Linked DNA regions of Methylosarcina fibrata AML-C10. The protein of the gene in region 1 interacts with the protein of each later gene in a pairwise test. Links are inferred from orthologs where the notes say so. Each region holds a gene or a part of one and is shown in the gene's direction. Other genes may lie near its edges. The genes, in order: recO and recR.

Region 1 (11,902 bases):
CTTCGATGATGCCGACCTTATTGATCGGCGATTTCATTCTGGTCAATAAATTCACTTACGGCATCCGGCTGCCGGTGATCAATAAAAAAGTGATCGAGCTGAACGAACCCAAGCGCGGCGATATCGTGGTTTTCCGGTTTCCGAAGGAACCGTCGGTCGATTACATCAAGCGGGTGATCGGTCTGCCCGGAGATAAAATCGCTTATTACGACAAAAAACTCTACGTCAACGATACGCCGGTCAATCAGGTGTCCCTGGGCAGTTACATCGGCCGGGGACAGGGGAACGACATGACCGGTGCGGAGCAGTTGGAAGAGAATCTGTTCGGCGTCGAGCACAGCATTCTGATCCGGAACGGAGCGCCTTCCGTGGAAGGAACCTATATCGTGCCGCCGGAGACTTATTTCGTGATGGGCGACAACCGGGACAACAGCAACGACAGCCGCTATTGGGGCACGGTGCCGGAAGAAAATCTGGTGGGCAAGGCGTTTTTTATCTGGATGAACTGGGACTGGCAGTACAAAGGGGTGGGATTCGACCGTATTGGTACCTCTTTAAAATAAACTAAACTTAAGCGGCTAATCACTTATTTTCACCGGAGAAAATCATGAATTCGTCGCTTAAATCCCAGCAGGGCCTGACCTTGCTGTCCATTGCTTTCATACTTGCGCTTATTGGATTTTTCGTGCTGCTGGCCTTGAATATCGTGCCGATTTACCTGGATCACAGCAAAGTCAAAAATGCGCTGAATGCGCTGAAGGAGGATCCGGGCTTTGCGGACATGTCCGAATTCGAGATCAGGCGAAGTCTGGATAAACGTTTTAATTTGAATTATGTCTACGATGTAACGCAGGACGACATCAAAGTGCTCAAGACCGGCAGTTACACAAAGGTGGACATTGAATATGAAACCGTCAAGAAACTGGCTTTCAATCTCAGTGTGCTGGCCGAATTTCATGACGTGATCGAGGCTGGGGTGGAGTGACGAAACAACTCGACGTATTGTGCAGAAAATTGGGATTATCGTTCAATGATCCGGAATTGCTTGGGGTGGCCCTGACGCATCGCAGCGCGGGCGCCAGAAACAACGAGCGCCTGGAATTTTTGGGGGATGCCATCCTGGGTTTCGTCATCGCGCAACGACTGTTCGAGTTGTTTCCCGAAGCCAGCGAAGGCGTGTTGAGCCGGCTCCGGGCGAGTCTGGTCAATCAAGGCTCGTTGGCCGAATTGGCCCGCCATCTTCAACTGGGCGATTATCTGCATCTGGGCTCGGGCGAGCTCAAAAGCGGCGGATTTCGCCGAGACTCCATCCTGTCGGACGCTCTGGAAGCCATTATCGGAGCCTTGTTTCAGGACCAGGGCATCGACGCTTGCCAGCGCTGGATACTGCAACTGTTCGCCGAAAAACTGCAAAGCGTTTCGCTGGACAACTGGAGAAAGGATCCGAAGACGCAATTGCAGGAACTGATGCAATCGAAAAAGATCGAACTGCCGGAATACACTCTCATTACCATGTCGGGACTTCCTCACGAACAAACGTTCAAAGTCAAATGCACCATTCCGCTATTGAAGGATGCCTGCATCGGCGTCGGGGCGACCCGAAAAAGAGCGGAACAGGCCGCAGCCGAGCAGATGCTTAATTTGCTGAATAAGGAACAATAGATGAAGTGCGGTTTCGTTGCCCTGATCGGGCGTCCCAACGTCGGCAAGTCGACTCTGATGAACCACATGCTGAAGCAGAAAATCAGCATTACTTCCAGAAAGCCGCAAACGACTCGGCATCGAATTTTAGGCATCAACACGACCGAGGCCGGGCAGGTGATCTATATGGATACGCCCGGCATGCACAGCAGCGAGAAGCGGGCGCTGAACCGCTATTTGAACAGGACGGCGGACACTTCCCTGCTCGGCGTCGATGTGGTCGTCTGGCTGATCGACGGGCTATCCTGGCACGAGTACGACGAAGTCATCTTCAAAAAGCTGGAACAGGCCGGCTTGCCGGTCATCCTGGCGGTCAACAAGGTCGACAAGGTGAAAGAGAAGGACGAGATCCTGGCTTTCTTTGCCGAAGCGCAGCACCGGTTTCCGTTTCAGCACATGGTGCCGATTTCGGCCCTGAAAGGCATCAATCTGGAGCAACTGGAGCGGTGCATCATGGAGCTTTTGCCGGAAGGCGGCCTGATCTACCCGGAAGATCAAATCACCGACCGCCCCGAACGGTTTTTATGCGCCGAGATTATCCGGGAAAAACTGACCCGGCGATTGGGCGATGAGCTGCCGTACGCGTTGACGGTGGAAGTGGAGCGGTACGAAGAACATCCGGAAATCAGCAAGATTTACGCCATCATCTGGGTGGAACGCCTGACCCAGAAAAGCATCGTCATCGGCCGGCAGGGCGAATTATTGAAAAAAATCGGCATCGACGCCCGTCACGACATTGAAAATTTGATCGGCCAGAAAGTGTATCTACAGCTCTGGGTAAAGGTCAAAAAGGGTTGGTCGGACAATGAACGCGCTTTGCAGAACCTGGGCTTTCATGAGTGAAACCGCGGTTTATCTGCAACCGGCCTTTATTCTGCAAGAGCGGAAATATCGGGAAACCAGCTTAATTCTTGAGGTATTGACCCGGGATTTCGGCAGGCTGTCTTTGCTGGCCAAAGGCATTCGCAAAGCGAAATCCCGGTTTCTCGGCTTATTGCGGCCCTTCGTTCCCTTGAACGTGTCCTTTACCGGCAAGTCGGAATTAAAACTTCTGACCGACGTCGAAATGGCGCGCCCGTATCTTGAATTAACGGGACTTGCGCTTTATTCCGGCTTTTACGTGAATGAACTGGTGATGCATTTTCTGCACAAGCACGATCCCCATCCGGACGTTTTCGGCCATTACCGCGACTGTCTGTTTCGTCTGTCGGCAGGCGCGGGACTGGAAGCCGCTCTGCGCGATTTCGAGTTCCGTTTGCTGGAATGCGCCGGCTACGGCTTTCAACTGGACAAGGATTATCTCGACGACCGGCCGATCGATCCGGCGAAACGGTACCGGATCGATGCCGAGCTGGGGCCCACGGAAGCGGTCGACGGGCCGTATTCCGGAAAAACCTTGCGCGCGGTTCCGGCCGGAGACTTCGGCGATCCTGAGGTCCTGGCCGAAGCCAAAAACCTGATGCGCGCGCTGATCGATGCCCATTCACAGGGCAAACCGCTGAAAAGCCGCACCATTATCAACACGCTGATCAAACAAACCAAAAATGAGTAAATCCCCGATTTTGTTAGGAGTGAATATCGACCACGTCGCGACCTTGCGCCAGGCCCGAGGCACGCGCTATCCGGAGCCGGTCCAGGCGGCGCTGGCGGCGGAGCAGGCGGGCGCCGACGGCATTACCGCCCACCTGCGGGAAGACCGGCGGCACATCCAGGACCGGGATCTGTATCTGCTGAAAGACATGATCCACACGAAACTCAATATGGAAATGGCCGTGACCGAGGAAATGGTCGGCATCGCCGAAAAACTGAAGCCCCAGGCCTGCTGCCTAGTGCCGGAAAAACGCGAAGAGTTGACCACCGAGGGCGGGCTCGACGTCGCCGGCAATCTGCCCCGCCTGCAATGGGCTTGCGAAAGGCTCGGCGCGGCCGGCGTCGAGGTATCGCTGTTCATCGATCCGGATGAGGAACAGATCGAAGCGTCGGTCAAGGCCGGCGCCCCGGTGGTCGAGCTGCATACCGGGCGCTATGCGGACGCGGGCTCTGCGCTCGAACAGGCGGAAGAGCTGGGCCGCATCCGGCACGCCGCGCAGATCGCCAGGGCCGCCGGATTGCAGGTGAATGCCGGCCACGGTTTAAATTATCATAATGTGGAAGCGATTTCGGCGATTCCCGAACTGGTCGAGCTCAATATCGGCCATGCCATCGTGGCTCGGGCCTTGTTTTCCGGCTTGGCGCAAGCGGTAGCCGACCTCAAGCGGATCATGACGGCGGCCCGATTGTAAAAGCGCATCCACCACCCGGTGCCGGATGCGCTTTGCTTATCCGGCCTACCAAGTCCCGTCCTCCCTGGCATCCGGGCTCAGGCAACCCCTGCCGGAACGACGGATTGGAAAAACTGACAGGCGTTAAGCAAGAACAGACTTTCGAGACGTTTCCTGGGCGTGGGGAGTTAATGAGTTGAAAAACCGTGCTTTTGCATGCGGTAGAGCAGGGTGTCCCTGGACAGCCCCAACAGCCGCGCCGATTTGCTGCGATTGCCGTTGGTGCGGTTCAGCGCCTGATGGATCAAATCGGCTTCGAGCGAATCCAGTTGCAAACCGGTTTCCGGCAACGTGAATCCGGTAGGTTTCTGGCTGCTGCGGATCTGGCTGATTTCCAGCGGCAGATTTTCCGGCTCGATGGTCCTGCCGGCCAGCAAAATGCAGAGTCTTTCGCACAGATTCCTGAGTTCCCGCACATTGCCGGGCCAGTGGTAGGCTTTCAGGGCTCTGATGGCGAGCTTGCTGAACTGGGGCGGTGTAATGTCGTAGGTCTTTTCGAACAGACCCAAGAAATGTTTGATCAGATGCTCGATGTCTTCGGTTCGTTGCGACAGAGGCGGCAACTCCAACGGCACGACGTTCAAACGGAAGTAAAGGTCCTGTCTGAAACCGCCGGCGGCAATCTGTTCGGTCAGATCGGCGTTGGTGGCCGCAATAATCCGGACGTTGACTTTATAAGGCTTGGTGTCGCCTACGGCAAGGCATTCTCCGGAGTCCAGAAAGCGCAGCAATTTCGCCTGAATGGACACCGGCAGGGAGTTGATTTCGTCCAGAAACAGAGTGCCGCCGTCGGCTGCCTGAAGAAGCCCCTGGGCATTGGCGCTGGCGCCGGTAAACGCGCCTTTCCTATGCCCGAATAATTCAGATTCGATCAGGCTTTCGGGCAGGGCGGCGCAATTCAGGGTAATGTAGGGTTGAGACGCCCTCGGGCTGGCTTGCTGAATGGCGGAAGCAAGAACTTCCTTTCCGGTTCCGGTTTCGCCTTTCAGTAATATTGTCACATCCGTAGCCGCTGCAATTTTGGCGCTACGAATTAAGGAATCCAATGCAGGAGATTGACCGATGATCGAATTGAAATGATTCATAGTGTGCTCTCTTTATGAATTGCTGTGTGATTAGTGAAAGCCAACGGGTTAAGCCACGGCAACGCGGAAAACAGCGCAAGTACGATCATGAACAAACCGATGGCTTGTTTGAACCGTTGCAGCCGCGATAACCTGGTCAATATTCCGGTCATTATACCTACGCCCATGACCGCCGGTAAAGTTCCCAGCCCAAAAAAAAGCATCGTGGAAGCGCTCCGGGCAGGGTTTCCGGTGACGGCGGCTAGCGCCAAGGCTGCGTAGACCAGGCCGCACGGCAGCCAGCCCCAAACCATGCCGAACAGAAAGGCCTGGGTCCGGCTTTGTACCGGAATAAGCTTGCGGCCGTACGGCTCCAGCAATTTCCAGAAATGCCTGCCGGCTTTTTCGATGTAGGCAAAACGTGGAAACCAGCCGGCGATATAGAGGCCGGCGCCCGCCATAATGGCCGAGGACAGGATTTGCAGCACCCGGTAGCCGTCGATTTTTCCCATCGGCATCGAGACCAGGGAACCGACGAGTCCGGCCAGCGCGCCGGCCAGGGTATAACTGACGATGCGCCCGAAATTGTAATTGAATACGTAAGACAACAAACGACATTTGCTGCCGCGTATCTCCGGGCTTAGGCTTAGCGTCAGCGTGCCGATGATAGAGCCGCACATGCCGATGCAGTGAACGCTGCTGAACAGCCCCATCAGAAAGGAAACCAGATAAGAAGTGGTAAATGCGGGATCAAATGCCATAGCCGGCCAACATTAACACAGTGAAGGATGATGGCCCACCGGTTGAAGGCAGCGTTCGGCTTGCCGTTTCTGTCGAGCGGATCATCGGGATGGAAATTGAGCCTGGATTTGCTCCTGCATGATTTCGGCCATCCGTTTGGGATCGGCGGCGTCGCGTATCGGCCGTCCGACTACGATGTAATCGGCGCCGTTTTGAAAGGCCGTTTCCACGGTGGCGACCCGTTTTTGGTCGTCCTCTTCCCGGTTGTCGACCGGCCGGATGCCGGGAGTAATGATCAGCAGGCGCTGTCCGAGTTCGGCGCGTATCATCGGCGCTTCCAGTCCCGACGAGACGATCCCGTCGCAGCCGATCTGCAGGGCCCGCCGGGCCCGGGACAAAACCAGATCCCGGACGTCGCACTGAAAACCCAGATCGTTGAGGTCGCCCCGGTCCAGGCTGGTCAGCGCGGTGACCGCCAGGACTTTCAGCGATCCTTTGCTGGCCGCGGCCGCTTCCATAATGGCGTCGTTGCCGTGAATGGTGGCGAAATCCACCCCTTTGTTGCTCAAGGCCTTGATCGCGCGCCCGACGGTGGCGGGCACGTCGAAAAACTTGAGGTCGACGAAGACTTTTTTACGGCGCTCCTTGAGCCATTCGATAAAGCCGAAATAATCGCCGGACATGAACAGCTCCATGCCTACTTTATAAAACGTCACCGAGTCGTCCAGCTCCCGGACCAGATCCTGCGCCTCGGCAATGCTCGGCAGATCCAGCGCCATGATGAGCCGTTCGCGAACGGGGATGGGTTTGTCGGATAGCAGTGAGGTCGGCATGTCGATGCAGTGTGGGTTGAAGTTAATGAAACAGGTCCGGCATTAAATTTTGTAACTATTCAGCGGTATTCGTAGGAGCGACGCCAGTCGCGATTTGGGCGGTGATTATCGCGACTGGCGTCGCTCCTACAGTTGGTTTTCCTTACTTTGAAACCACTTATAAACAAGCCAGTGATTTCCGCTGAATAGTTACTAAATTTTTTAAACAGGCATGATAGCCACCTCCCCGCCGATTGTCCAATCCTGCATCAGGAAAAGAGCGGCACGGGCGGACAGCCTATGCCGTTTTATCTGTAACAAAAAATTTAGAAAGTATATAATTGCAATTTTTGTCACTTTTTATTACCGGAAGAAACGAATGCTGGGTAAGCTGGTTAGATTTGTTGTAGGGAGTCGGAACGACAGACTCATAAAGAAGAAAAGGAAGGTGGTCAAAAAGATCAACGCCTTGGCTTCTCAATATGAAAAATTATCGGATGACGCCTTAAAAGCAAAAACTCGGGAGTTTCGCGAGCGTCTGGCGCAGGGTGAAAAACTCGACAACCTTCTGCCGGAAGCTTTCGCAACGGTCCGGGAAGCCTCGACCCGAGTTTTCGGCATGCGCCATTTCGACGTCCAGTTGATCGGCGGCATGATCCTGCACGAAGGCAAGATCGCCGAAATGAAAACCGGCGAAGGCAAAACCCTGATGGCGACCCTGGCGGCCTATCTGAACGCCCTGCCGGGCCGCGGCGTGCACGTGGTGACGGTCAACGATTATCTGGCCAAACGCGATTCCGAATGGATGGGCCGATTGTATTCCTTTCTGGGCATGACCACCGGCGTCATTATCAGCCAGTTGGACCAGGAGGCGAGGCGTGAGGCTTATGCGGCGGACATCACCTACGGCACCAACAACGAGTTCGGTTTCGACTACCTGCGCGACAACATGGCGTTCAGCCTCGATCAGAAAGTCCAGCGAGAGCTGAGCTTCGCCATCGTCGACGAGGTGGACTCGATCCTGATCGACGAAGCGAGAACGCCGCTGATCATTTCGGGGCCGACCGAAGAAAATTCCGAAATCTACGTCAAGGCCAACGCGATCATTCCTTTCCTGACCCGGCAGGAAAAAGAGGAAGAGCCCGGCGACTACACGGTCGATGAAAAAACCCGCCAGGTCTATCTGACCGAGGAAGGCCATGAACGGGTTGAGCGGCTGATGGTCGAGCACGGGCTGATGGTCGAAGGCACCAGCCTTTACGATGCTTCCAATATCCGGCTGATGCACTACCTGAGCGCATCCCTCAGAGCGCACGCCCTGTTCAAGCGCGACGTCGATTATATCGTCGCCAACAATCAGGTCGTCATCGTCGACGAGTTCACCGGACGCGTGATGCCCGGCCGCCGCTGGTCCGAAGGCTTGCATCAGGCGATCGAAGCGAAAGAGCGCGTTACCATTCAGAACGAAAACCAGACCCTGGCGTCGATTACCTTTCAGAATTATTTCCGCCTGTACCACAAGCTGTCCGGCATGACCGGCACGGCCGACACCGAAGCGTTCGAGTTGAACAAAATCTACGGCCTCGAAGTCGTCGTGATTCCGACCCATCGGCCGATGATCCGGAAAGATCTGGGCGATGTGGTGTTTCTGACGACGGACGAGAAATACAATGCCGTCGCCAACGACATCAAGGAGTGCGTCCAGAGAAATCAGCCGGTCCTGGTGGGAACGACGTCGATCGAAAATTCGGAGCGGCTCTCCGCCCTGCTGAAAAAACTGGGCATCCGGCACGAAGTGCTGAACGCCAAGCAGCACGAGCGCGAAGCCCACATCGTCGAGCAGGCCGGCCAGCCCGGCGCGGTCACGATCGCGACGAACATGGCCGGCCGGGGGACCGACATCGTTCTCGGGGGAAACCTGGAAGCCGAACTGAAGGCGTTGGGGCCCGACGCCACCGACGAGGAAAAAGAAAAAGTGCGCGGCGCCTGGCTGGACCGGCACAACCAGGTCATCGCCAGCGGCGGTTTGCATGTGATCGGCTCGGAGCGGCACGAATCCCGCCGTATCGACAACCAGCTCAGAGGCCGCTCCGGCCGTCAGGGCGATCCGGGCTCTTCCCGCTTTTATCTGTCGCTGCAGGACGATCTGATGCGGATTTTCGCATCGGACCGCGTCGCCGGCCTGATGCAGAAGCTGGGCATGGGCAACGGCGAAGCGATCGAACATCCCTGGGTGACGCGCGCCATCGAAAACGCCCAGCGCAAGGTCGAGGCCCGCAACTTCGATATCCGTAAAGAAATCCTCGCGTACGACGACGTCGCCAACGATCAGCGCAAGGTGATCTATGCCCAGCGCAACGAACTGATGGCGGCGAGGGAAATTTCCGACATCATCACCGCGATACGCAAGGACGTGGTCAACAACGTCATTACCCAGTACATTCCGCCCAAAACGATGGAGGAGCAGTGGGATATCAAAGGGCTTGAAGAGCATATTCAGCAGGAATTCAATGTCGAAATCCCTATCCGGAAAATGCTCGACGAAGACCATGCCCTGCAGGAAGAGGCGCTGCGCCAGCGTATAGTCGATATTCTGGAACAAAACCACAAGGACAAGGAAAAACAGATTACCAAGGAAGTCCTGCAACACTTCGAGAAATCGGTCATGCTGCAGGTGCTCGACAACAGTTGGAAAGAGCATCTGGCGGCGATGGATTATCTGCGCCAGGGCATCCACTTCAGAGGCTACGCGCAAAAGGATCCGAAGCAGGAATACAAGCGCGAATCCTTCGAAATGTTTACCCAGTTGCTCGAGCACATCAAATACGAAGTCGTCGGCATCCTGTTCAAGGTTCAGGTCCGGCAGGAGGAGGATGTGCAGGCGATCGATGCGCAAAGACAGGCGCAGGCGCCCAAGGAACTGCATTTCGAACACGCCGAGGCGCCGGGGTTGGAAGAAGAACCGATGCCGCCGGGACCTGCCCGGGAAGAGCCGGCAGCGCAGCCTTTTGTCCGCTACGGCAATAAAATCGGCCGCAACGATCCCTGCCCGTGCGGCTCGGGAAAGAAATACAAACAGTGCCACGGCAAATTGAGTTAAGGCCGGCACGGCGGCCGGGGTCTGGATGTCGGGGTTCGACATCGGGCCGGTCAAGGCCAAGGCTGCCGATACCCGGGCAATCGCAGGTAGGGGCGAATTTATTCGCCCGGATCATGCACCGGAGGTGCATCGGGCTTCCATGCACTCGCCGATTGAGAGCGTTCCGGCAAGTGTACTGCCGTCAGCGATTCCGGAATAGCCCGCTCTGCCGCCTCGATCTCAATGCCCGCCGCCCGGATCCTCTCCGGCCGATACTTTTCTTACCCACGGCATCAGCAGCAGGGCGGCGAAAAACACCAGGCCGAGAATATGAAACAGCGTATTGAGCGTTAGGACTTCGGCTTCGCGCATGGCCAGTCCGTAAAGCTGCTTCAGCGCCGCCAGCTCAGGGTCCGGGGACGACGACGCGATCAGGTGCTGTTTCATGCCCGACAGAAAAGCCTGGGCTTCGGCCGATCCTCCCGTCACTTTCTCGCGCAGTACCGCGTAATTGCCTTTGTTGAGTTGTATCATCAGGGTATTGGCGACCGCCAGGCCGATCGCGCCGCCCAGATTACGCATCAGATTGTAGAGCCCGCTGGCGTTTTTGACTTCCTCCGCAGGCAAAGTGCCTAGCGCCAGCGAATTGATCGGCAGGAAGCAGAACATCAGGGCAAACCCGCGCACCGCCTGCGGCCAGAAAAACTCCCAGTAGCCGGCTTCGTAAGTCAAGTTGCCGTTCATCCAGGTGCCCAGGCCGTAGAGCAGTAAACCCAGGGCCAGCATCCAGCGGGAGTCCAGGATTTTGGCCATGGGGCCCGCGACAAAGGCCGAGACGAATTGGAACAGTCCGGTCACCATCACGTACTGCCCGATTTGCAGGCTGCTCAGGCCCTTGACGTTGGCCAGGTACACCGGCATCAGATAAATGATGGTGTAAAGCCCAATGCCCAGAATGAAGCTGAAGATACAGCCTACGGCAAAATTCCGGTTCCGGAACGCCCACAGATCGACGATGGGATGCTCGATGGTCAGTTCGCGGTAGAGCATCGCCGTTCCCGAGACCACGGCGATCAAGGCGAAGAAGCCGATCTCGCGGCTTTCGAACCATTGCTCCTTGACGCCTTCCTCCAGCACGAACTGCATGCTGCCCAGAAAAAGCACGATGTACAGGATGCCCCGGAAATCGATTTTGTCCAGGAGATCCCACTCCGGCTCGTCGACCCGGACGAACAGCCAGGTCGACAGGGACACCAGAAGCCCCGGCGCCAGATTGACCAGAAACAGCGCCTTCCAGGAGACCGCGTCGGTCAGATAGCCGCCCAGCACCGGTCCTGCGGTCGGCGCGACCGTGACCACGAGGCCCACGACGATGACCATGGCCGGTTGAAGCCGCGGCGGAAACAGCGTGTAGATCACCGCGAACACCGTCGGAATCATCGCGCCGCCGAACAGCCCCTGCAAAGCCCGGAAAATCACCATCGACGGCAGATTCCAGGCCAGCGCGCAGAACAGGCTCATCAACGTGAATCCGCCGCAGGCCAGAGCAAACAGGTAGCGGGTCGAAAGTGCCCGGGCCAGCCAGCCGGACAGCGGAATAATCACGACTTCCGCGACCAGATAGGCGGTTTGCACCCAGGTGATTTCTTCCCGGGTCGCCGACAGGCCGGCCTGTATCTGTTCCAGCGAGCTGGCCACGATCTGGATGTCCAGAACCGCCATGAAGATGCCGAACACCATGCCGATGAAGCCGATCCATTGCGGAAGACCGAGATGGGAGCCGTTATTTTTCTCAAGGGCAGGCGTTTCCAGAATCAGGTTCGGGGAAGAGGTCTCAAGGGTCTTCATAAAAATTTACCGCACTTTGACCCTGACCGTGGTGGACAGGCCCGGGCGCAGACGGCTTAAGCTGGTGCCGGCCCGGAAGCGAATCTTTACCGGCACGCGCCGAACAATCTTGGTGAAATTGCCGGTCGCGTTTTCCGGCGGCAACAGGCTGAATTCTGAGCCTGAAGCCGGGGCGAAGCTGTCGACCATGCCCGTGAATTGCTGGTCCGGAAGCGCATCGACGCCGATTTCGACGGTCTGCCCCGGTTGCATCCGGGCAATCTGGGTTTCCTTGAAATTAGCTTCGACAAAAATGCCGTCGCTCGGAATCAGATAGGCGAGCACGGTGCCCGGTTG
Region 2 (11,750 bases), 430 kb from region 1 along the record:
GCTTGATCGGCTTGATGCTCTTCTTTTGTTCCACCGATTTATTATCGGCGGACCAAGCGAACGCTCCGCGTCTGACTCTTCGATCTTATGCATTTACCCATCAACATCCGATTCCCAAACAATTTACCTGCGACGATGCGAATTTATCCCCGCGCCTGATCTGGACGAACGTACCGAAGAACGCCAAGAGTCTTGTCCTGATCATGTACGATCCCGATACGCCCGTTCCCGCCGTACCGCTGATGAGCTGGGTCCATTGGCTGATTTACAACATTCCTCCGTCCGCTTCCGGATTGCCCCAAAATGCCGGCCCGGACGAATTGCCCAAAGGCGCGCTATTGGGCAAAAACGACTGGAAAGAAACCGGGTATAAAGGCCCGTGCCCGCCGATCGGCAGGCACCGTTATTTTTTCAAGCTGCTGGCTCTGGACAAGGTATTGCCGAATTTGCATCTGCCCGATTACGCCACACTCGAGAAAGCAATGAACGGCCATGTTCTCGACCGGGCGGAGTTGATCGGGGTTTATCAGCGAAAAGTAATTCCATAACTTTCCCGTCCAATCCTTATTGCGTGCTAAAAAGAACAGTCACAAGGCAACTCCGGCAGATCGCAGTTGATTCCCTCGCAGGCATCCCATTTTCTGGAGCGGCAGGCATCGGAACAATCGCAGTCAGGACACTCGTCGCAATCGTTCCGCCCTCGCCGCCGTTGACCGTTTCTGATTAACGTTTCGTTGGCTTCCTTGCAGGCTTGAAAACGGGCACGGATGTCCCGATAGCCGCCAAAAGGGCCTTGAGCTCCAACAATTTTGCTGACGGCCTCGGAGCAGGAATCGCCCCCATAGAGAGCGGCATGAGCGCAGCGAAAACCCTTGTAGGGCGAGATGAATTTTTGATAGAAAACAATCAGCAGGATGGCGAGATATTTCACATGCGTATGCTTGTCAATTAGGATAGGTGCGGTGTTAGTCATGGCTAACACCGCACCTAAAGCATAGCAAATCCTCGGCAAGTGAAAATGGATAGACTGTATGCCGCGCGAATGGCGACAAGCCGGGTTTGAACCTATCCTGCCAGGGGTTGAGGATCAGGCTTTTACAAACCGCAAAAGCCCATCTTCCAGCTCGACTTTAATTATATCCCCGGATTCGAACCGGCCTGCCAGAATCTCCTGAGCCAATGGATTTTCGAGCTGGTGCTGGATCGCACGCTTCAACGGTCGCGCGCCGTAGACCGGATCGAAGCCGGCTTCGCCGAGACGGTCGAGGGCGGCATCGCTGATTTCGAAGCCGATCTCGCGCTCCGCCAGACGCTTTTGCAGATACGCGATCTGAATCTTTGCAATCGCCCGGATCTGTTCGCGTTCGAGCGGATGGAACACCACCACCTCGTCGATTCGGTTGATGAACTCGGGCCTGAAATGCATGCCGACGATCTCCATCACCTCGGCTTTCATTTCCTGGTAGTTCGCTTCGACCGCTCCCGGCGTCCTGCCTTCCGCGGCACTCGCACGTCCCTGTGCTTCGGCCGCTTCCGGCGTCCTGCCTTCCGCGGCACTCGCACGTCCCTGTGCTTCGCCCACCAGTTCCTGGATTCGGCTCGAGCCCAGATTCGACGTCATCACGACCACGGTATTCCGAAAATCGACCGTCCGCCCCTGGCCGTCGGTCAGACGCCCGTCGTCCAGCACCTGCAGCAGAACGTTGAACACGTCCGGATGCGCCTTTTCGACTTCATCCATCAGAATCACCGAATACGGTTTCCGGCGCACCGCTTCGGTCAGATAACCGCCTTCTTCGTAGCCGACGTAGCCCGGAGGCGCGCCGATCAGACGCGCGACCGAATGCTTCTCCATGAACTCGGACATGTCGATTCGCACCAGCGCATCGACCGTGTCGAACAGGAATTCGGCCAGCGCCTTGCACAATTCGGTCTTGCCGACCCCGGTCGGCCCAAGGAACAGGAACGATCCGTTCGGCCGGTTCGGATCGGACAACCCCGCCCGCGAACGGCGGATCGCATTGCTGACCGCTTTCAGCGCTTCTTCCTGGCCGACCACGCGTTTGCTGAGGGCTTCTTCCATCCGCAGCAGCTTGTCGCGCTCGCCTTCCATCATTTTCGACACCGGAATGCCGGTCCACTTGGAGACGACCTCGGCGATCTCTTCTTCGGTCACCTTGTTGCGCAGCAGCGTCATTTTCTGCGTGCCGCCGGTTCCCGCCTGCGCCAGTTGCTTTTCGAGCTCGGGAATGACGCCGTATTGAAGCTCGGCCATCCGGTTCAAATCGCCGGTCCGCCGCGCCGATTCGAGATCGATTTTCGACTGATCGAGTTTTTCCTTGATCGAGGCGGAGCCTTGCAAGGAGGCTTTTTCGGCTTTCCAGATTTCTTCCAGCGCGGAATATTCCTTTTCGACTTCGGCGATTTCTTCCTCGAGAATCTCGAGCCGTTTTTTCGAAGCCGCATCGGACTCTTTTTTCAACGCGACCTGCTCGATCTTCAATTGAATCAGGCGTCGGTCCAGACGGTCCATCGCCTCGGGCTTCGAATCCTGTTCCATCCGGATTCGGCTGGCGGCTTCGTCGATCAGATCGATCGCCTTGTCCGGCAACTGCCGGTCGGAAATGTAGCGGTACGACAGCCCCGCCGCTGCGACGATCGCAGGATCGGTGATTTCGACGCCGTGATGCACTTCGTATTTTTCCTTGAGCCCGCGCAAAATCGCGATGGTATCTTCGACCGACGGCTCGTCGACCATGACTTTCTGGAACCGGCGTTCGAGCGCCGCGTCCTTTTCGACGTATTTCCGGTATTCGTCCAGCGTCGTCGCGCCGACACAGTGCAGTTCGCCGCGCGCCAAGGCCGGTTTCAGCATGTTGCCCGCATCCATCGCGCCTTCGGCCTTGCCCGCGCCGACCATCGTGTGCAGTTCGTCGATGAATAGGATTACCTGCCCTTCCTGTTTGGCCAGATCGTTCAAGACCGCTTTCAGCCGCTCCTCGAATTCGCCGCGGAATTTCGCGCCGGCGATCAACGCTGCCATATCGAGCGCCAGAACCTGCTTGCCCTTGATGCCTTCGGGCACTTCGCCGTTGACGATTCGTTGCGCCAGTCCTTCGACAATCGCCGTTTTGCCGACGCCGGGCTCGCCGATCAGTACCGGGTTGTTCTTGGTGCGCCGCTGCAACACCTGAATGGTGCGGCGGATCTCGTCGTCGCGGCCGATGACCGGATCGAGCTTGCCCGCTTCGGCGCGTTCGGTCAGGTTGATCGTGTATTTTTTCAACGCCTGGCGCTGATCTTCGGCGCCCGCATCCTCGACCGCCAAGCCGCCGCGCATCGCGTCGATCGCTTTTTCGACCGCCTGCCTGCCGACGCCGGCTTTTTTCAGGAGCTCCTGAAGAGCGCTTCTTTCTTCGAACACGGCCAGCAGGAACAACTCGCTGGCGATGAATTTGTCTTTCCGCTTTTGCGCCAGCTTGTCGGTCACGTTCAAAAGCCTGCCGAGCTCGTTCGAGATCTGCACGTCGCCTCCCGCTCCCGACACCGTCGCCAGCCGGCTCAATTCCTTGCCGAGCTCGGCCCTGAGCGCGACGGTATTGACGTTAAGCTGCGTCAACAGGGGCTTGATCGTGCCGCCTTCCTGGTCCATCAAAGCAATCATCAGGTGCACCGGCTCGATGAATTGATGATCCTTGCCGAGAGCCAGGCTCTGCGCGTCGGCCAGCGCTTCCTGAAATTTGGCGGTTAATTTGTCCATACGCATGTGGTTTACCTCTGTCAGGGAATTTTTAAGATAAACCCGATATGGGGAAGCGGCGACGGCTTTTCAATGCGGACTTTTCTTATCTGCCGTAATCCGAAGCCGGCTCATCCGGCCATTCCACGTGTTCGCCGGCCACGTCGCGCTCGATAAACTCCAGGATCCGGCTCGGGTCGTTAAAATTGCCGTAAGCCAGTAGCAGTTTGACATAGGCGGCCTCCATCGACATGTTCCAGATCATCCGGGCGCCCTCTTTCAGCAGGAAGCGGGTGCTTTCATAAGCGTCGGTGGATTTAAGCGCCGGCGCCAAGTACACCTCGACGCCGTGTTGCCGGCAGCGGGCGATAAATTCCGGCAGCGAATGATTTTCGCCCCAGCGCTCGGTCGTGCAAGCCGTGCCGGAATGGTAGAGGTCATGCAGGACGGCGTCGGTGCGCTCGAGATGGATATGGGAATAATCCAGGCCGGGATACGGTTTGAGCATGAGGATGCGGCCGGAAAACTCGGGCTTCAAGGGCGGCAGTTCCGCTTGCGCTGTGAACGGAGCCAGGCCCGTCCGGGAAAATCGATGGCCGTCGAATTCCAGATAACTTTCTCCGCGCACGCTGAAAAAATCTCCGCCAAGCTGCGGCGAGGACACCAGGCGCACGCCTCTGTGCACCTGAATCGTTGCTTGCCGTTGATTGCGGTAAGGCACGAAGACGCCGGATTCCTTGACGTTCAGGATAAACTCGACCGCACAGACGAAATTGTCGACCCCGTTGGCTTGGGCATGGGCCAGGGGATAATCGCTGGAAACCAAAAGCATCGGCCTGCGTAACCGGTAAAAATAAAAACCGAGCGCCGCCGCCGTATACGCCAGGGTATCGGTGCCGTGAGTCACGATGATGCCGTCGTATTGCTCCGGCTGTTCGGCCTCGATGGCCGCGATCAGAATTTTCCAGGCCGGCGGTGCCAGATTCTCGCTCAGAATGCGCATCGGCTGAATTGTTTTAAATCGGATATCCTCGGCGTTCGCATGGCGTTGCCGATATTCGGCGAGCAACTGGAACGGCGCCTCCTCGCCGGGCTTGATGGTTCCTTCATGGGCTATCGAGCCGATCGTGCCGCCGGTAAATACCACCAGAATGTTTTTCATAGTATGATGTACCCTCTTTTTATCGATCGTCAGACTATAAAATAATCAAAACGGCAAGACCAGCCTTCACATGAAAATTACTCTTATCGTCGCGATGACGAGCAAGCGGGTCATCGGGCTCGATAACCGGATGCCCTGGCATTTGCCGGCCGATCTGAAGCGTTTCAGAAAGATAACGATGGGATCGCCCATCCTGATGGGCAGAAAAACCTTCGAATCGATCGGCAAACCCTTGCCGGGACGCACCAACATCGTCATCAGCAGAAATCCCGAGTATCGGCAGGCCGGCTGCCTGGTTTTCAACGATCTTGAAAAAGCCATCAAGGCCGGCTGCGGGATGGCGGGGGAAATTTTTGTGATCGGCGGTTCGGATCTGTACCAAGCCACTCTGCCTTTGGCCGGCACCCTTCATATAACCGAGATTAAAAAGGATTTTCCGGGCGATACCTTCTTTCCGGAAATCAATCCCGGCGACTGGATCGAAACCGAAAGAGAAGATGTCCGGGACGACTCGGCGGCAGGATTCGATTACAGTTTTTTAAAGTGGGTCCGCCCCGGGCAGGCCGGTTGAATAAGAGGCGGTCAAGCGAAGCGGCCGCTCTTTAAATGAAAGAAAATTGCCGAATTTTTCATTGTTCTGGAGTTCAAGCCCAGCAAGACGACTTGAATCAGAGCGGGCGTCTTTACAGACTTAGGATCGGCCTGGAGGAGTCAAACCATATCAGGCAACGCCGGGTTATCCTGATATGGTCCTAAGGATGTTTTACAGCATGCCTTTCAGATCGCTGAACGCTTTGTGAGCTTCTCTCAACTCTGCATCCGCTTCCTGGAAAGAACCGGCTTTCGCGTGGCCTTTGGCTTTTTTCAGGATATTGTTTGCTCTCATGCGCGCCATGTCGACCTTGTCATTCGCGTTGATTTCTTTGCTTCCGTTCAAAGCTTCGTTCACCAACTTTGAGACAGTTTCCGGATCCGAACCGGTTTCGATGGCATTCTGGGCTGCCAGTATTCTTTTCAAAACCAAGTCGATAGCATCAGCCGGCTTGTAAATGATTCGACCTTCCGACGCTTCAGCCATTGCGGAAGTTGAAACACCCCCGATAGAAACAGCAACCAACAATGCGAATACGACTTTTTTCAAGGTTTTCATATCTAACTAGTCCTCATGTGTATATATGTAGAGATATAGCGGTATATGACTATTGTTCTAATAATTATGTACCGGCACCAATTCTACCACAATTTGTAATATTACAAATTGTAATATTGCGTACCTTCGGCTCATCCAATTCGGCATTGCCAAGCTCAAACCGATTTTATCGAATTACAACCTTTCTCTTCCTCTGGCTCTACCGGCTCGATTATCGGTTTAGGCCGAGTTTTCGCGGCTTCCACGGCCCGGTCGACAAAGCCGGTGACGGCGGATCAAAGGGTCCTGTCCGACTCGGCCAGTCGGAAACCGCATGCCACGGCGCGATCTATGATTTCTGAAAAGCGGCTTCCGCTGCGGCGAAAGTGTGCTCCAGAACGTCGTCGCCGTGAGCCATCGACACGAAACCCGCCTCGAAAGCGGACGGCGCCAGATAAACGCCTTGCTCCAGCATCCGATGGAAAAACCGCTTGAACCGGTCCTGATCGGATTGCATGACCTGGGCGAAACGGGTAATCCGCTCTTCCCGGCTGAAGAACAGGCCGAACATGCCGCCGACCGCGTGAGTCGTCATGGCGGCGCCCGCCTTTTCGGCGAGGGCCTGCAAACCGGAAACCAGTTTTTCGGTTTTGGCGGTTAATTCCTCGAAAAACCCCGGTCTCGACACCAGCTCGAGCGTTTTTAACCCGGCCGCCATCGCAACCGGATTGCCCGACAAGGTGCCCGCCTGATAGACCGGTCCCAGCGGCGCCAGGTATTCCATGATCTCGCGGCGGCCGCCGAAAGCCCCAACCGGCATGCCGCCGCCGATGACCTTGCCCAGCGTGGTCAAATCGGGTCTGACATCGTAAAAACCTTGAGCGCCTCCGAGCCCGACTCTGAATCCCGTCATCACTTCATCGAAAATCAGCACGCTGCCGTAGCGGTCGCAGACCTGCCGCAACGTTTGCAGAAAACCGGGAACCGGCGGGATGCAATTCATATTGCCGGCGACCGGCTCCACGATGACGCAGGCGATCTGTTCGCCCATCTGTGCGAACAATCGGGCGACCTCGTCGCTGTCGTTGTAAGTCAGAGTGATCGTATTTTCGGCAAGCGCCGCCGGCACGCCGGGCGAACTGGGCACGCCCAGCGTCAGGGCCCCGGAACCGGCTTTGACCAGCAGCGAATCCGAGTGTCCGTGATAGCAGCCCTCGAACTTGACGATTTTATCCCGGCCCGTATAGCCCCGCGCCAAACGAATGGCACTCATCGTCGCCTCGGTGCCCGAACTGACCATTCTCACCAGATCGATCGACGGCACCAGTTCGCATACTTTTTGCGCCATCCGGGTTTCGATCTCGGTCGGCGCGCCGAAACTCAAGCCTTTTGCCGCCGCTTCCCTGACCGCCTCGATCACCTCCGGATGCGCATGCCCCAGAACCATCGGCCCCCAGGAGCCGACGTAATCGATGTATCGTTTGCCGTTAGGATCGAAAACCCAGGCGCCCTGAGCATGATCGATGAACACCGGCGTTCCTCCCACTCCGCTGAAGGAGCGCACGGGAGAATTGACGCCGCCGGGGATGACGCGTTTGGCTTCGGAAAATAATACGGTAGCTTCGGTCATGGTGTTTTATGAGTCGGTCGGAAATGGATCAGGAAATGGGTTAACTTTATCATGTTTGCAAGATCGTTTCCTATCCGACGAATGGCCGGGAAATCGAATTGAACCGGAAGAACCTTTTTTCCGGATAAAATAATTTCGTCAAGACTTGTATTCCGCCGCGAATTAAAAGATAATGGTCCGCTTTCAGCCACTCACGGCTGTTTTGATTATGGTAATCGTGTCGGTCCTCCCGCAACGATACGCTGTAAACCCCGCCAGGTCCGGAAGGAAGCAACGGTAGCAGCGGATTCGTGTGCCGGGATGCGGCTGATGCGGTTACCGCCCAATTCGAATGCCAGCACCCGAGCCTGCAATGATTTACCAGGTTCTCGCCAGAAAATGGCGTCCTCATAATTTCACAGAAGTTGTCGGTCAGGAGCACGTCGTCAAATCGTTAATCCACGCTTTGCAGCACGACAGACTCCATCATGCCTATTTATTCACCGGAACCCGGGGCGTCGGCAAAACCACGCTCGCCAGGATTTTAGCCAAAGCCATCAATTGCCCCGACCTTAGGGATTATAACCCCTGCGGCGTCTGCGACATCTGCCGCAGTCTGGACGAAGGGCGCTTTCTGGATTTGATCGAGGTCGACGCCGCCTCGCGCACCAAGGTCGACGATACCCGCGATTTAATGGACAACGTCCAATACGCACCCAATCAAGGACGCTTCAAAGTCTACCTGATCGACGAAGTCCACATGCTGTCCGCACACAGCTTCAACGCGTTGCTGAAAACGCTGGAAGAGCCGCCGCCTCACGTCAAATTTCTGCTGGCGACCACCGATCCCCATAAAATTCCCGTGACCGTGCTGTCGCGCTGCCTGCAATTCAATCTAAAGCGCCTGCTGCCGGAGCAGATTTTCCGGCAAATGGAATTCATCCTGAATCAGGAAGGCATCGATTTCGAAACGCCCGCCCTCAAATTGCTGGCCCGCGCGGCCGACGGCAGCATGCGCGACGGCCTGAGCCTGCTCGACCAGGCCATTGTCTTCGGCAGCGGCAAGGTGGCGGCCGAAGATGTTTATGCGATGCTCGGAACCGTGGCCAGACAGCCGGTGTACGAACTCCTGGGCGCTCTGGCCAGGCTCGATGCCGCGGCCATTCTGGACAAAATCGGCGAACTGGCGAACCTGACGCCCGATTTCGGCGACATCCTGAAACAGATGCTGCAGATCCTGCACCGGATCGCGCTGCTTCAGCAAATCCCGGGGGCCAGCGATCCCGAGATGGATACCGAAACATTGAAGGATCTGGCGGCGCAAATGTCCCCCGAGGACGTCCAGTTGTACTACCAGATCGCCCTGATCGGCCAACGCGATCTGGAGCTGGCGCCCGACCCGAGGAGCGGCTTTGAAATGGTCCTGCTCCGGATGCTGGCTTTCCGGCCGGATACAACGGAGAAAACCGTGGTCAAAAGACAGGATGGCGCTCGTCCCGCACCACCGTCCGATGCCCTGCCGAAAACCGATCGGCCGCAGCTTTCGGCCGAACCGCCGAAATCCGGCAAAGAACCGATGGCGGTCGGTACCGGCCACACCGACTGGGCGGACATGATCGCCGCGATGAAACTGACCGGATTCACCCGGGAGCTGGCCAATAACTGCGTACTGGCTCATCTGGACGATACAGTCTGCAATCTGATTCTGGATGAAGGTCACAAACATCTGCGCCGTCCCGCCAGCGAAGAGAATTTGCAAAAAGCCCTGCAGACCTATCGGGGAGCGCCGCTGAAACTGGTGATCAACGCAGAAAAAACGGCGATCGCCACGCCCGCACTGCAACAGATCAAGGACCGCGAAAACCGGCAGCAGGCGGCGATTGAGGCGATCAATTCCGACGACAACATCCAGGCGTTGAAAGAACATTTCGACGCGAGGATAATGCCGGGCACCATAGAGCCCGTCTAACCGATTAAGGAGACCCATCATGAAAAGCGCACTTGGCAACATGCTGCAGCAAGCACAAAAAATGCAGGAAGATTTCAAGCGGGCTCAGGAAGAAATTGCCGCCCTGGAAGTGACCGGCGAAGCGGGCGGCGGACTGGTGACCATCGTCATGACCGGCAAACGGGAAGCCCGCAAGGTTCATATCGACCCGTCGCTGGTCGGCGAAGACAAGGACATGCTCGAGGACCTGGTGGCGGCGGCCATTAACGACGCCGTCGGCAAGGTCGCCAAGCTGAAAAAAGAGAAAATGGCGCAGTTAACCGCCGGAATCCCGCTGCCTCCCGGGTTCCAGATGCCGTTCTGACATGCAGAGAAAAGGCTTAATCGGACAACTGATTCAGAACCTGTGCTGCCTGCCCGGAGTAGGTCCTAAAACCGCGCAGCGCATGGCCTTCCATTTGCTCCAGCGGGACCGCCAGGCGGCCAAAACCCTGGCCGAGACGCTGATGCGCGCCACCGAACGGATAGGCTATTGCCGCCAATGCCGTACCCTGACCGAGGAAACCCTCTGCGACCTCTGCAGCGCTCCGGCCAGAGACCGGACGGCGCTGTGCATCGTCGAAAGCCCGGCCGACGTCTGGATCATCGAACAGACCGGCGTCTTCCGGGGGCTTTATTTTGTCCTGCACGGCCGGCTGTCGCCCCTGGACGGCATCGGTCCGGAGGAACTGGGCCTCGATCAACTGGAACGGCAACTGGCGGACGGCCACGTCAAGGAACTGATTCTGGCCACTAACTCCACCGTCGAAGGCGAAGCCACCGCCTTCTTCATCGGCGAACTGGCCAAAAAACATCACGTGCAGGCCAGTCGGATCGCTCACGGCGTGCCGATGGGCGGCGAACTGGAGTTTATCGACAGCGGCACGCTGCTGCATGCCTTCAACGGGCGAAGAGCGGTATAATCCGGCTTTTCCGGAAGCATCCGGACCGTGTCTCCTTAATCAACCCGAAACCCAGGTGAAGACGATGACGAATTGTTTATTTTGCAAAATGGCCGGCGGCGAGATCAAACCGGATACGGTGTACGAAGACGATGCGGTGCTGGCATTCCGCGACATTCATCCGCAGGCGCCGGTGCACATACTGATCATTCCGAAACGTCATTTCGCGACGCTGAACGACATCGACGACCCGCTGCTGGCCGGCCGCCTGTTGCAAACCGCGGTCGAACTGGCCAAAGAGGAAGGCCTCGCCGAAGAAGGCTACCGAACGGTGATCAACTGCAACAGCCACGGTGGCCAGGCCGTTTATCACCTGCATCTCCACCTCCTGGGCGGACGTCCGATGCATTGGCCGCCCGGATGAGGCGGGCTTTCCCCGTTCCTTTATAAAAAGCTTTCTAATTCGCTGGCGTAAAGCATAATATTGCAAAGAACAGGGTAGCGAATGGATTGACGTCGCCATAATGGCCGATCCTTCATTCGTCCGATAAACAGCGAAGGAGAACACCATGCTGAAAACAAAACTTAAGACTTTAGTAGACTATGTTCTGATCGGTACCGTCGGCTTCATTCCAATCGTGCTGATCTTCCAGATCATCGTCTATGTCGAGCGGTTTTTGAAGAATTTCGTTCTGCTCGTGCACGGCCGATACGACAATCCGATCGTCACTCTCGCCTTGTTCGCCGCCGCGATCGGATTACTGGCCTATTTCGGCAAGCTGCTGAAGCAGGACCGGGCGCATTTGCTTTATTATCTGGAATCGCTGATCCAGCGGATTCCGGTCATCGGCAGCATTTACCGGGTCACCCGGAAGTTGCTGCGGCTGTTCCTGACCGCCGAAGAATCGCAACTTCGCGAAGCCGTTTACGTGGAATACCCGAAGGACGGCATGTGGGTTCCCGCCTACGTGACCAATCGCATCGGCGATTGCTACATTCTGTACATCCCGACCTCGCCCAACCCGACTTCCGGCTTTACCGTGATGGTGGACAAATCAAAGATAAGGCATTCGCAGATGAACATCGAGGAAGTCTCGAGTTTCGTCATCAGTGTCGGCGTCGATTATGCGAAGCCTGAAGACGTCAAGATGCTGTATAAATAAGCCGGCTCGGATGGAGACCGGACCGACTGTCCCGACGACGTCGGGCATCGATCCCTTGC

The links.
Region 2: the proteins of recO (region 1) and recR interact in binary tests that used the Escherichia coli proteins (3 or more experiments, as listed by UniProt). The link is inferred for Methylosarcina fibrata AML-C10 from one-to-one orthologs.

What each region holds. Positions count from the first base shown.
Region 1 is NZ_KB889965.1:4,073,653-4,085,554, forward strand. The notes cover bases 1,396-4,394. They hold recO (DNA repair protein RecO), read left to right. Parts: upstream 1,396-2,536; coding sequence 2,537-3,253; downstream 3,254-4,394. Other genes in these bases: rnc (ribonuclease III), read left to right, coding at 1,396-1,662; era (GTPase Era), read left to right, coding at 1,663-2,544; pdxJ (pyridoxine 5'-phosphate synthase), read left to right, coding at 3,246-3,983; A3OW_RS0119225 (sigma-54 interaction domain-containing protein), read right to left, coding at 4,151-4,394. Outside these bases: lepB (signal peptidase I), read left to right, coding at 1-563; A3OW_RS0119200 (DUF4845 domain-containing protein), read left to right, coding at 608-985; more of rnc, read left to right, coding at 982-1,395; more of A3OW_RS0119225, read right to left, coding at 4,395-5,107; A3OW_RS0119230 (sulfite exporter TauE/SafE family protein), read right to left, coding at 5,104-5,847; pyrF (orotidine-5'-phosphate decarboxylase), read right to left, coding at 5,929-6,660; preprotein translocase subunit SecA, read left to right, coding at 7,019-9,739; A3OW_RS0119255 (DHA2 family efflux MFS transporter permease subunit), read right to left, coding at 9,959-11,566; A3OW_RS0119260 (HlyD family secretion protein), read right to left, coding at 11,573-11,902. UniProt on the Escherichia coli protein: Involved in DNA repair and RecF pathway recombination.
Region 2 is NZ_KB889965.1:4,505,425-4,517,174, reverse strand. Bases 8,904-11,750 are described here. They hold recR (recombination mediator RecR), read left to right. Parts: upstream 8,904-9,952; coding sequence 9,953-10,549; downstream 10,550-11,750. Other genes in these bases: A3OW_RS0121310 (DUF502 domain-containing protein), read left to right, coding at 11,098-11,691; A3OW_RS0121315 (histidine triad nucleotide-binding protein), read left to right, coding at 10,614-10,952; A3OW_RS0121325 (YbaB/EbfC family nucleoid-associated protein), read left to right, coding at 9,628-9,951; dnaX (DNA polymerase III subunit gamma/tau), read left to right, coding at 8,904-9,608. Also shown: A3OW_RS0121370 (YbhB/YbcL family Raf kinase inhibitor-like protein), read left to right, coding at 1-548; membrane protein insertion efficiency factor YidD, read right to left, coding at 575-973; ATP-dependent chaperone ClpB, read right to left, coding at 1,088-3,766; A3OW_RS0121355 (asparaginase), read right to left, coding at 3,846-4,901; A3OW_RS0121350 (dihydrofolate reductase), read left to right, coding at 4,972-5,472; A3OW_RS0121345 (hypothetical protein), read right to left, coding at 5,665-6,051; hemL (glutamate-1-semialdehyde 2,1-aminomutase), read right to left, coding at 6,380-7,660; more of dnaX, read left to right, coding at 8,013-8,903. UniProt on the Escherichia coli protein: May play a role in DNA repair. It seems to be involved in an RecBC-independent recombinational process of DNA repair. It may act with RecF and RecO.